DNA from 3 places in the Shewanella sp. 10N.261.52.F9 genome. Region 2 is predicted to be linked to each of the others. Evidence: predicted binding sites of a transcription regulator. Region 2 holds the regulator's gene; each other region holds the start of a gene.

Region 1 (3,271 bases), on a different contig from region 2:
TCGTCAATTACGGGTAACACTGCATTTTCATAAGCAGTGCCATCGGCTTGTAAAATTTTTAAGATCGGGATCGACAATGAGTCTTTATCGAGAAAGCTCACGCGATGGACTGTTTCAGCATTCGTTGTTGCGTTGCTCATAATGTGCTCTTGTTATTGATGGTGTTACTAAATAGCCTGTAGCAACACCTTTCTATTTTAATACGCGGGAAGAACATTACGTTAACGTAAACTAACTCTCAATACTTCCCATCATTGAAACGATAACTTAGCGGCTTATTGCATGTATATATTGGTTTACATGCACGATTATTCAGTCAACCTTAATCGATATTGCTGTCGTCTGCCGTCTTTAACATCAGAACTGTGCGCTGCCCCACTGGAACTTTGGCATTAGGGAAAACAATTGATTCAAATTCATGCTCAATTTTAATCTCATGGCCACCCTCTTTAGCTAAAGTATATCCTCGCGGGAACGCCGTAAAATTTTCAACATCATTAGCAAAGGTAAACTCAAAGTCGTCAAAATGCTTGTTAACTGAACGACAAACTTGATAAAGGTTAACGCGTTTTAAATCAAAATCTGCAAGTTGCAAATCTTTACCCGTCATTAGAAAAGTTAACATCTCTTTCATCGCTATAAAGCGAGTCATGTCATTTTGTCCCATAGGGAATACTTTACCGAGTTCGATAGTAAATGCGTCTGCATGGTAATTTTCAGAAGAGAAATAGCTAAAGGTAGTTGTTGGCTCATGGTGGAATAAGATGGTGTTGATGCCACAAGCCTCAAGGAACATAATTTGCTCGCGACTGTACTTTCGTTGACCTCTATAAGGATAGATAGCAAACTTTTCATGCTTCGAGCCGCGTATCGCTGTATGTAAGTCGTAATGAATACGTTGACGCTCCCCCTCCTGCGAACCAAAAAACTTATCGACATATAGCTCAAGTTTTTGTGCTCTTACCCGCTCAGGATTATTTAACCCTGGTCCTCGTGAATGTTCACCGTTAAATAAGCGATTGAGGTTTTCATCAATAAAGCGAGTGCCATTATGAATCGCTGCAGGGTTTCCGATAAGAAACATGACCCGTTCAGTTAATGCAGTCTCTTGGCTAAGCAGTTTATGCATTAGGTCATTGCATAACTCAATTGGAGCGGTTTCATTACCGTGAACCGCACAAGATAGGACGATATCTTTAGTGTGTTGCAGATCTAGCGGCTCAAAAACGATAACACCTGTATCCCAAACCTGAACATTAACTTGATTGTCGAGAGTAAATTGAAAACTTTCAGGTAAGTGCTGTGGATGAGCAAGGGTGAATGCTAAAAAGTCCTTCGACTGTTTCAATTCGTGAAACATAAACTACTCCTTATTATTGTTATTTTTGCTTTATGTCACTAGATATACACAAAAAATCAGTATATCGGTTTAGCAACCTAAACTTATTCTGCGACGCATAGTAGCATAATTGCTCGCCAATTCGGTTTAGGATTTACCTCGATTTGCACAACAAATACTCAGGCAGTCGAATTAACACTTGCATCCTTTATCAAAATAAAACAAGATAAAGCCATCTAGCCATCCAAATGGCTAAATAGGTTTAAAGGTTTTAAGGAGTTTGACATGGCATTAGCAACATTTGGCGCAGGCTGTTTTTGGGGTGTAGAGTACTTTTTTAAAAAAGTAACCGGCGTAACGGACTGTACCTGTGGCTATATGGGCGGAAAGGATCAGTTTACCCGCTACGAAGATGTCAAAAAAGGGATAAGCGGCCACGCAGAAGTTGTGCAAGTCGAATACGACCCAACCCTTGTCTCTTTTGAGGATTTACTCGACATATTTTGGCAAAATCACAATCCAACGACGCTCAACCAGCAAGGTGGCGACATTGGTAGCCAATATCGTAGTACCGTTTTTTTCCATAATAAGCAGCAAAAAACTGCAGCAGAAGCCGCTAAGCTTGCATTAGTTAGAAGCCAGAAATGGGGTTCTCGAGCAATCGTGACAGAGATTGTACCTTGCCAGCAATTTCATAAAGCAGAAGAGTATCATCAAGATTATTTGGCCAAAAACGACTTACCAAGTTGCCATATTAGCTATTAGTCATCACTAGCTAGTGGACTTCTCGCCGATTATTGCTTTTGAAGAAAAGTAATTTTATCTTTATGAAAATGATAAAGGCACCCAAAGGGTGCCTTTATTTATTCAGCGTTAGCTGATACGTACTGATTTACGCAATTTTTAAAGCTAACTTAAAGCCTGTGCGACGATTTCTTGCGCTTCTTTTAATAACTGAGATAAGTGCCCTTGGCTAACAAAGCTTTCACCATACAGTTTAAATAAGGCTTCTGTACCTGATGGACGTGCTGCAAACCATCCATTTTCAGTGACAACTTTAATGCCACCAATAGCAGCGCCATTACCTGGTGCGTGAGTTAGCTTTTTAGTAATCCTATCGCCAGCGAGACTATCTGCAACAATCGAATCTGCGTTAATTTTAGAAAACTTGGATTTGTCTTCTAGGCTCACAGGGCTATCAATACGCTGGTAGTAACTCTTACCAAATTGTACTTCTAGCTCTTCGTATCTTTGTTGTGGCGTTTTACCCGTTACAGCCAAGATCTCTGCCGCCAATAGGCAAAGAATAAAGCCATCCTTATCTGTACACCACGTACTGCCGTCTTTTCTTAAAAAAGCCGCACCTGCACTTTCTTCACCACCAAACGCAAATTCGCTATTTGCTAGGCCGTCCACAAACCATTTAAAACCAACAGGTACTTCAGACATCTGCTTATTGTGCATAGCACACACTTTATCGATCATCGCACTCGACACTAATGTCTTGCCAATCACCATATCAGCCGTCCACTCTGGACGATGGGTAACAAGGTAATCAATTGCTACCGCAAGAAAATGATTGGGGTTCATTAGACCGCTACCAGGGCAAACAATACCGTGACGGTCAAAGTCTGGGTCATTACCTAAACACAAATCAAAATTATCTTTGTGTTGCAGTAGACTCGCCATCGCAAAAGGCGATGAACAGTCCATTCGAATTTTGCCGTCTTTATCTAAGGTCATAAAGCTGAAACTTGGGTCAACTTTATCGTTAACCAAAGTGAGGTTAATGCCATAATGATCGGCGATCGGCTGCCAATAGTGGATCCCTGAACCACCTAATGGATCAATACCTAGACTAATTTTTGCATCAGCAATCGCCTGCATATTAATCACATTGGCAAGATCTTCAACGTAAGGTGTAATCAAATC
Region 2 (3,271 bases):
AACAATCTGCATCAGCCAGACTAGAGCCACCAAATTTATGTAAGTGACAGCGTGCCATCGTATACCCCTTTAATTAACAAGCAGCCGCAGCATTTAGCGCAGCTTCAATATCAGCAACAAGATCGTCAGCATCTTCGATACCAACAGAAAGACGGATCAGCGTATCTTTAACCCCTGCTTCAGCACGAGCCTCTGGCTCCATCGCTCTGTGGGTCATGGTTGCCGGCACAGCCACTAAGCTTTCCACGCCACCTAAGCTTTCTGCAACTGAAAAATAATTAAGATTTTTTAAGAATGCCACTAACTCTGGCTCGCCACCTTCAAGCTCAAAGCTCAACATAGCGCCAAAACCTTTTTGCTGTTTTGCAGCAATCTTGTGACCAGGGTGATCTTTAAGCCCTGGATAATAAATCTTTGATACCGCTTTATGGTTGACAAGAGTATCAAGAATTCGCTGCGCATTCGCCTGATGTTCACGAATTCGCACTGCAAGTGTGCGAATTCCGCGCAAAGTGAGATAGCTGTCAAATGCAGAGCCGGTTAAGCCCAAAGTATTTGACCACCAATGCAGCAATTCACCGACTTCAAGGTCTTTTGCAACTACGGCCCCGCCAACGACATCGCTGTGGCCGTTAATGTATTTAGTGGTGGAGTGAATAACGATATCAGCACCCAGTAAAAGAGGTTGCTGTAAGATTGGCGAAAGAAAAGTGTTATCAACCACCACAAGTGCGCCCACTTCATGACTTGCAGCACTGATGGCCTCGATATCAACCACCCGCAGTAGAGGGTTTGATGGTGTCTCTAACCAAACCATCTTAGGTTTTTGTGCAATGGCTTGATTCAGAGCTTTCGAGTCAGTTTGATCTACGACTATCAACTTAAACTGGCCTTTTTTGGCAAGATTAGTAAATAAACGGTAACTGCCACCGTAACAGTCGTGTGGGACAATAATAAGATCATCCGGGCCGAGTAAACTAGTAGCTAAAGTAATGGCAGCCATTCCGGTACAAGTCACCACTCCTGTTGCACCTTTTTCCAGTTCTGCAATTGCATCACCTAAAATTGAACGGGTTGGATTGCCTGAGCGGCTATAGTCAAAATCTCGTGGGTTTTTATGCCCATCAAAAGAGTAGTTAGTAGATAGATAAATAGGCGGAACAACGGCACCATGTTGGCTATCGGACTCAATGCCTTGACGCACTGCCGCAGTGGCGAGTTTACGCTCAGTCATGTACTACTCCTTTTAATGCTAATTTTCTTATTAGAGATGTCTGGACGTCTAAATGTACCGAAGCCATACCTCGCCGTCAACCACTTTAGACGTTTAGACGTCCATGCATATAGAAATCTATTTGCAATTGTCATAAATAAGAGGCAATAATTTGACTGCACAATTTAAAGGGTTAAAATCTGCCCCGAATTTTGAAATAACAGGTGAGTCAATGACTGAGTGGAATGGCGATTATATCAGCCCATATGCTGAACACGGCAAAAAGAATGAACAAGTAAAAAAAATTACTGTGTCCATTCCTTTGAAAGTACTTAAAGTGCTTACCGATGAACGCACCCGCCGCCAAGTGAATAACTTGCGTCACGCCACGAATAGCGAACTGTTATGCGAAGCATTCTTGCATGCGTATACAGGCCAGCCACTACCAAACGATGCAGATCTTACCAAAGATAAACCTGACAGCATGCCTGCAGAAGTGAAGCGTTTGATGGATGAGATGGGCATTGAGTGGGAAGAACTTGAATAATCTTCATCGATTATCCAAATATACTTTCTAGATAAGGACTGCTAAGCAGTCCTTATCTGTTTTTGACATCTGCACAATCTTAAGAATCATTCCACTTTAGCCATTTGCGACTGGACAAACTAATGATAGAGCCCATCACTCTTCTACTCGCCTCACTGATTATTTTTTGTGGTGCATTGACCCAAAGCTTAATAGGCTTTGGTCTCGCCGTTGTTGCCAGCCCTTTACTTTATATTATCGACCCAAGCTTAATCCCTGCTCCAGTGATTATGATGGGGTTCTCTATTGCACTACTTACACTATTTCGAGAACGAGGTCAGTTGGAATTCAATGGCCTGCAATATGCGCTTTTAGGAAGGATCCCAGGCGGTATTATTGGTGCGACCTTAATTATTATCGCACCGCAGCCGATCTTAGGCTTGGCCATTGCCGGAATTGTTGCGCTAGCTGTAGGTTTAAGCTTGATGAAATTTAGTATACCGGTTAATCGATTTAGCTTATTTATTGCCGGCGTGTTGTCTGGGGTATTTGGTAATATCGCTGCTATTGGTGGACCACCATTAGCGATATTGCTATCAGGTAAAGACGCGGGGCAATTTAGAGCGGCTTTATCTGCCTTCTTTATTTTCAGCTCAATGATTGCATTGATAATTTTAGCATTTGCAGGCCTACTCACCCTTGAACATTTTTATATTTCACTAATGCTACTACCTTCAGTGATATTAGGTTATCTAGTAGCGGGTCGGTTGGTTGGAAGAGTCGATAAGCAGAAAACCAGATCACTCACTTTGGCCTTATGTGCTGTCAGTGCGCTTGTTTTAACGATTAAATCGATTATTGAACTAGCTTAAATCTGACTAGAAATGATAGGAGGTTTGCAACACGCCTCCTATTGCGTCACCGTCACCAAACATGCCGGTAAAGTCTAAAGAAAAAGACTCCCCAATCATAAAGCCAGAACCCAAAGAATAAATGTCCGCTGATGAGTCTTTCATATCATGACGATACCCCACACGCACTGACATCCAATCAAAAGCTCTCACCTCACCACCAAGTCGCCAATATTGCGCCCCATCAAGCTCTTTAAACTTTTGATTCTCAATCAAATCAATATCAGAGGAGACTGATAACATGCTCCAGTCATAAGCCACACCTGCTGTCACTAATGGCTCAACCTGATATGTAAAACTTTGCCTATCGACCTTTATAGAATCAACGCTTTGGCTTATAAGGTTACGCCCAGAAACAGCTAAGGTTAAGCCATCAAGTGGCTGTATGGCGATACCTATGTCGACATTGAAATGACTTTCATCATTGCGGTACTGCGCTTCATCAAAATCACTGTCTCCGAAGTGGTTGCCATTAGCAACATAACTATAAGTATCAATGCGTTGTAATTTGGGCGATATCCCCATCGAAATCGGCATATTCACTATAGAAAGAGGAAAGCTCAGCGCAACACCTAAATCTGACACTGTACCACCAATCATTTGTCCTTGAGGTTCAAGAGC
Region 3 (3,271 bases), 270 kb from region 2:
AAAATGGCTAACTGACCAATAGGTCTAATACGCGCACTAGCTATTATCTTGGAGCAAATAGTTTTAGAGGAAGTGATTTCGGCAACACTATCTATTTCGTCACAACTATCAAGGTTAGGAGCAGTTTGCGTTAACACGCAGACAGACTCCTTCTGCAACAAGCGTGCATAGGGCATGTGCTGGCGATAGAACTTCTTCACCTCGATGCGTTCATCAGGCGCTAACCAAGTTAATTGCAGCTTTTTATTCATTGCAGTTGTCATAAACAAAATGGTTTTGGTTTAGTCTTCAAAGCAAAATTGTCGCACCAAAGTGGAGTTACAGCTAGTTGTAGATGACTGGAATAATCGAATTATTCTTAATCAGTACTAAGGAGCGAAATGGTTGCGTCTGAAACCTAGTGTAGATGCGGATTAGGCCATCGAAAACAGGGTGAAAGATAACGAAGTTATCAGGCTCTTGAACGAGAGGTATGGATACCGAACTGGCTTTTCAACAAGGATGTTTTTTGTTTTCGTTGAGCTCACAGGGCCAATTCTGTTCCATACAGAATTTGGCATTCCCTCCGTCCATGGAGGTCAGACGTGCTTGTAGCGAGCCTAAGCAGTATCTGCACATACGCTTGCCGCAGGCAATTGGAACCACAATAGATAAAGTTACTTACTTGGTTCCATATATCTAACCAAGCTAGAAATCATCCATGGTAAAACGGCATAAGTGTTCCAGACATAAAAAAACCGCCAAGTGGCGGTTTTTCATGGCGTTGAACCAGCAACGCCGAATTAATCGATAACGATTATAGACCTGCGTCAGCGCGTAGAGCTTCAACTTTGTCTGTTGCTTCCCATGGGAACTCGTTACGACCAAAGTGACCGTATGCAGCAGTCGCTTGGTAGATTGGACGAGCTAGGTTCAACATTTCTGTTAGACCATATGGGCGTAGGTCGAAGTGACGACGTACTAGATCGATTAGTAACTCTTCAGCAACTTTAGCAGTACCGAACGTTTCGATGCTGATTGATGTTGGCTCTGCAACACCAATTGCGTAAGACACTTGGATCTCACAACGGTCAGCTAGGCCAGCTGCAACGATGTTTTTAGCAACGTAACGTGCTGCGTATGCTGCACTACGGTCAACTTTTGATGGATCTTTACCAGAGAAAGCACCACCACCGTGACGAGCCATACCACCGTATGTATCAACGATGATCTTACGACCAGTTAGACCACAATCACCTACTGGACCACCGATAACAAAACGGCCAGTTGGGTTGATGAAGTATTTAGTGTCTTTAGATAACCACTTAGCCGGTAATACTGGCTTGATGATGGTTTCCATTACACCTTCAATTAGGTCTGCTTGTGTTACATCTTCGCTGTGCTGCGTAGATAGAACAACTGCATCGATACCAGCAACGCTACCGTCACTGTTATAAGCAAAAGTCACCTGACTTTTCGCATCTGGACGTAACCAAGGCAAAGTCTTGTCTTTACGTACTTCTGACTGACGCTTTACTAGCTTGTGCGAGTAAGTGATAGGGGCAGGCATGAATACGTCAGTTTCGTTGTTGGCATAACCAAACATCAGGCCTTGGTCACCAGCGCCTTGCTCTTTAGGGTCAGCACGGTCAACACCTTGGTTGATGTCTGGAGACTGCTTACCAATCACGTTTAGGATGGCGCAAGAGTCAGCATCAAAACCCATATCTGAGTGAGTGTAGCCGATGTCACGTACAGTCTTACGGGTGATCTCTTCGATATCAACCCAAGCAGAAGTAGTAACTTCGCCGCCAACCATAACCATGCCAGTTTTGACATAAGTTTCGCATGCTACACGAGCTTTTGGATCTTGCTCCAAAATTGCGTCTAATACCGCATCAGAAATCTGATCGGCGATTTTATCTGGATGACCTTCTGAGACCGACTCAGAGGTGAACAAGTGCTTTGCCATGATGGAAAATCTCGTCTTTAAACAATTTGAATGTGTAGAAGTATCTACATCTAGACGGCTATTCTAGTGTAAATTGGAGTCGATAACACCCCTTTCGCTAAATTTTGTGCGGTCACTCGCGCTATTTATTTTATAGGTGCATCATGAATAGTATTTATGATTCAGCTTATCACTCTGTTACCTAAAGAAATTTTTAGCCTTCGCTTATCAGTGTTCTGATAAAAAAAAGATAAAAATTTACCTTAAAACCTAAAATAGTCACATCAAAGTGGTTGTACATAGTGGTTTAGCACTACTATTTAATCGTCATATATTGCGTAAGCTTTATTCAAGTTGGATTAATGTGGCAATATTTTTCATTCTAAGTGAATTAAATTTGCGTCCTACTGCCTAGTAGGCGAAAATATGGCTCCCAAATTTGCTGTGGTGAAGGGAAAAGCAAATACAAAGTTGCGGCCTTTCACTCTATCTAAGCCTCAATACCTCAAAACCAAGCAGGAGAGAGCATGTCATCTCGTAAAGAACTCGCAAACGCAATCCGCGCATTGACCATGGATGCTGTTCAAAAAGCCAATTCAGGTCACCCAGGTGCACCAATGGGGATGGCTGATATTGCTGAAGTGCTATGGAATGATTTCCTAAAGCACAACCCAAACAACCCTGAGTGGGTTGATCGTGACCGCTTTATTCTTTCTAACGGTCATGGCTCTATGCTTATATACTCTTTGCTGCACCTTACAGGTTATGCACTGCCTATCGAAGAGTTGAAAAACTTCCGTCAGCTTCACTCTAAAACACCTGGTCACCCAGAATACGGTTACACACCAGGTGTTGAAACGACGACAGGCCCATTAGGCGCTGGTATCAGTAACGCTGTGGGTATGGCAATTGCTGAAAAGACATTGGCTGCACAGTTTAACCAGCCAGGTCACGACATCGTTGATCACTTCACATACTGCTTCCTAGGCGATGGCTGTTTGATGGAAGGTATCTCTCACGAAGCATGTTCATTAGCGGGCACGTTAGGTCTAGGCAAGCTAATCGCATTCTGGGATGACAACGGTATCTCTATCGACGGTCACGTAGAAGGTTGGTTCACTGACGATACGCCTAAGCGTTTCGAGTCTTACGGCTGGCACGTCATTGCTAACGTAGACGGTCACGACAGCGACGCTATCCGCGCGGCTATCGAAGAAGCTAAGTCAGTCACTAACAAGCCAACAATGATTTGCTGCAAAACCACGATTGGTTTTGGTTCACCAAACAAGTCTGGCAGCCACGATTGTCACGGCGCACCACTAGGTGATGCTGAAATCGCTG

The links. The regulator MetJ, encoded in region 2, represses methionine synthesis genes. The targets are predictions, from matches to a motif close to TAGACGTCTAGACGTCTA.
Region 1: msrA (peptide-methionine (S)-S-oxide reductase MsrA) is a predicted target of MetJ. The motif match lies at 1,569-1,586, and genes of this name have one in related genera.
Region 3: metK (methionine adenosyltransferase) is a predicted target of MetJ. The motif match lies at 1,995-2,012, and genes of this name have one in related genera.

Annotation. Positions count from the first base shown of each region.
Region 1 is NZ_JBFRNX010000017.1:75,701-78,971, forward strand. Features, by position in the region: gene AB4298_RS12625 (thiamine pyrophosphate-dependent dehydrogenase E1 component subunit alpha) at 1-140, opposite strand, end outside; gene astE (succinylglutamate desuccinylase) at 323-1,360, opposite strand; gene msrA (peptide-methionine (S)-S-oxide reductase MsrA) at 1,625-2,104, shown strand; gene pgm (phosphoglucomutase (alpha-D-glucose-1,6-bisphosphate-dependent)) at 2,249-3,271, opposite strand, start outside.
Region 2 is NZ_JBFRNX010000013.1:421,220-424,490, forward strand. Features, by position in the region: gene metL (bifunctional aspartate kinase/homoserine dehydrogenase II) at 1-58, opposite strand, end outside; gene metB (cystathionine gamma-synthase) at 74-1,234, opposite strand; gene metJ (met regulon transcriptional regulator MetJ) at 1,446-1,760, shown strand; gene AB4298_RS10835 (sulfite exporter TauE/SafE family protein) at 1,883-2,611, shown strand; gene traF (conjugal transfer protein TraF) at 2,618-3,271, opposite strand, start outside.
Region 3 is NZ_JBFRNX010000013.1:147,849-151,119, reverse strand. Features, by position in the region: gene AB4298_RS09720 (GNAT family N-acetyltransferase) at 1-251, opposite strand, end outside; gene metK (methionine adenosyltransferase) at 797-1,951, opposite strand; gene tkt (transketolase) at 2,458-3,271, shown strand, end outside.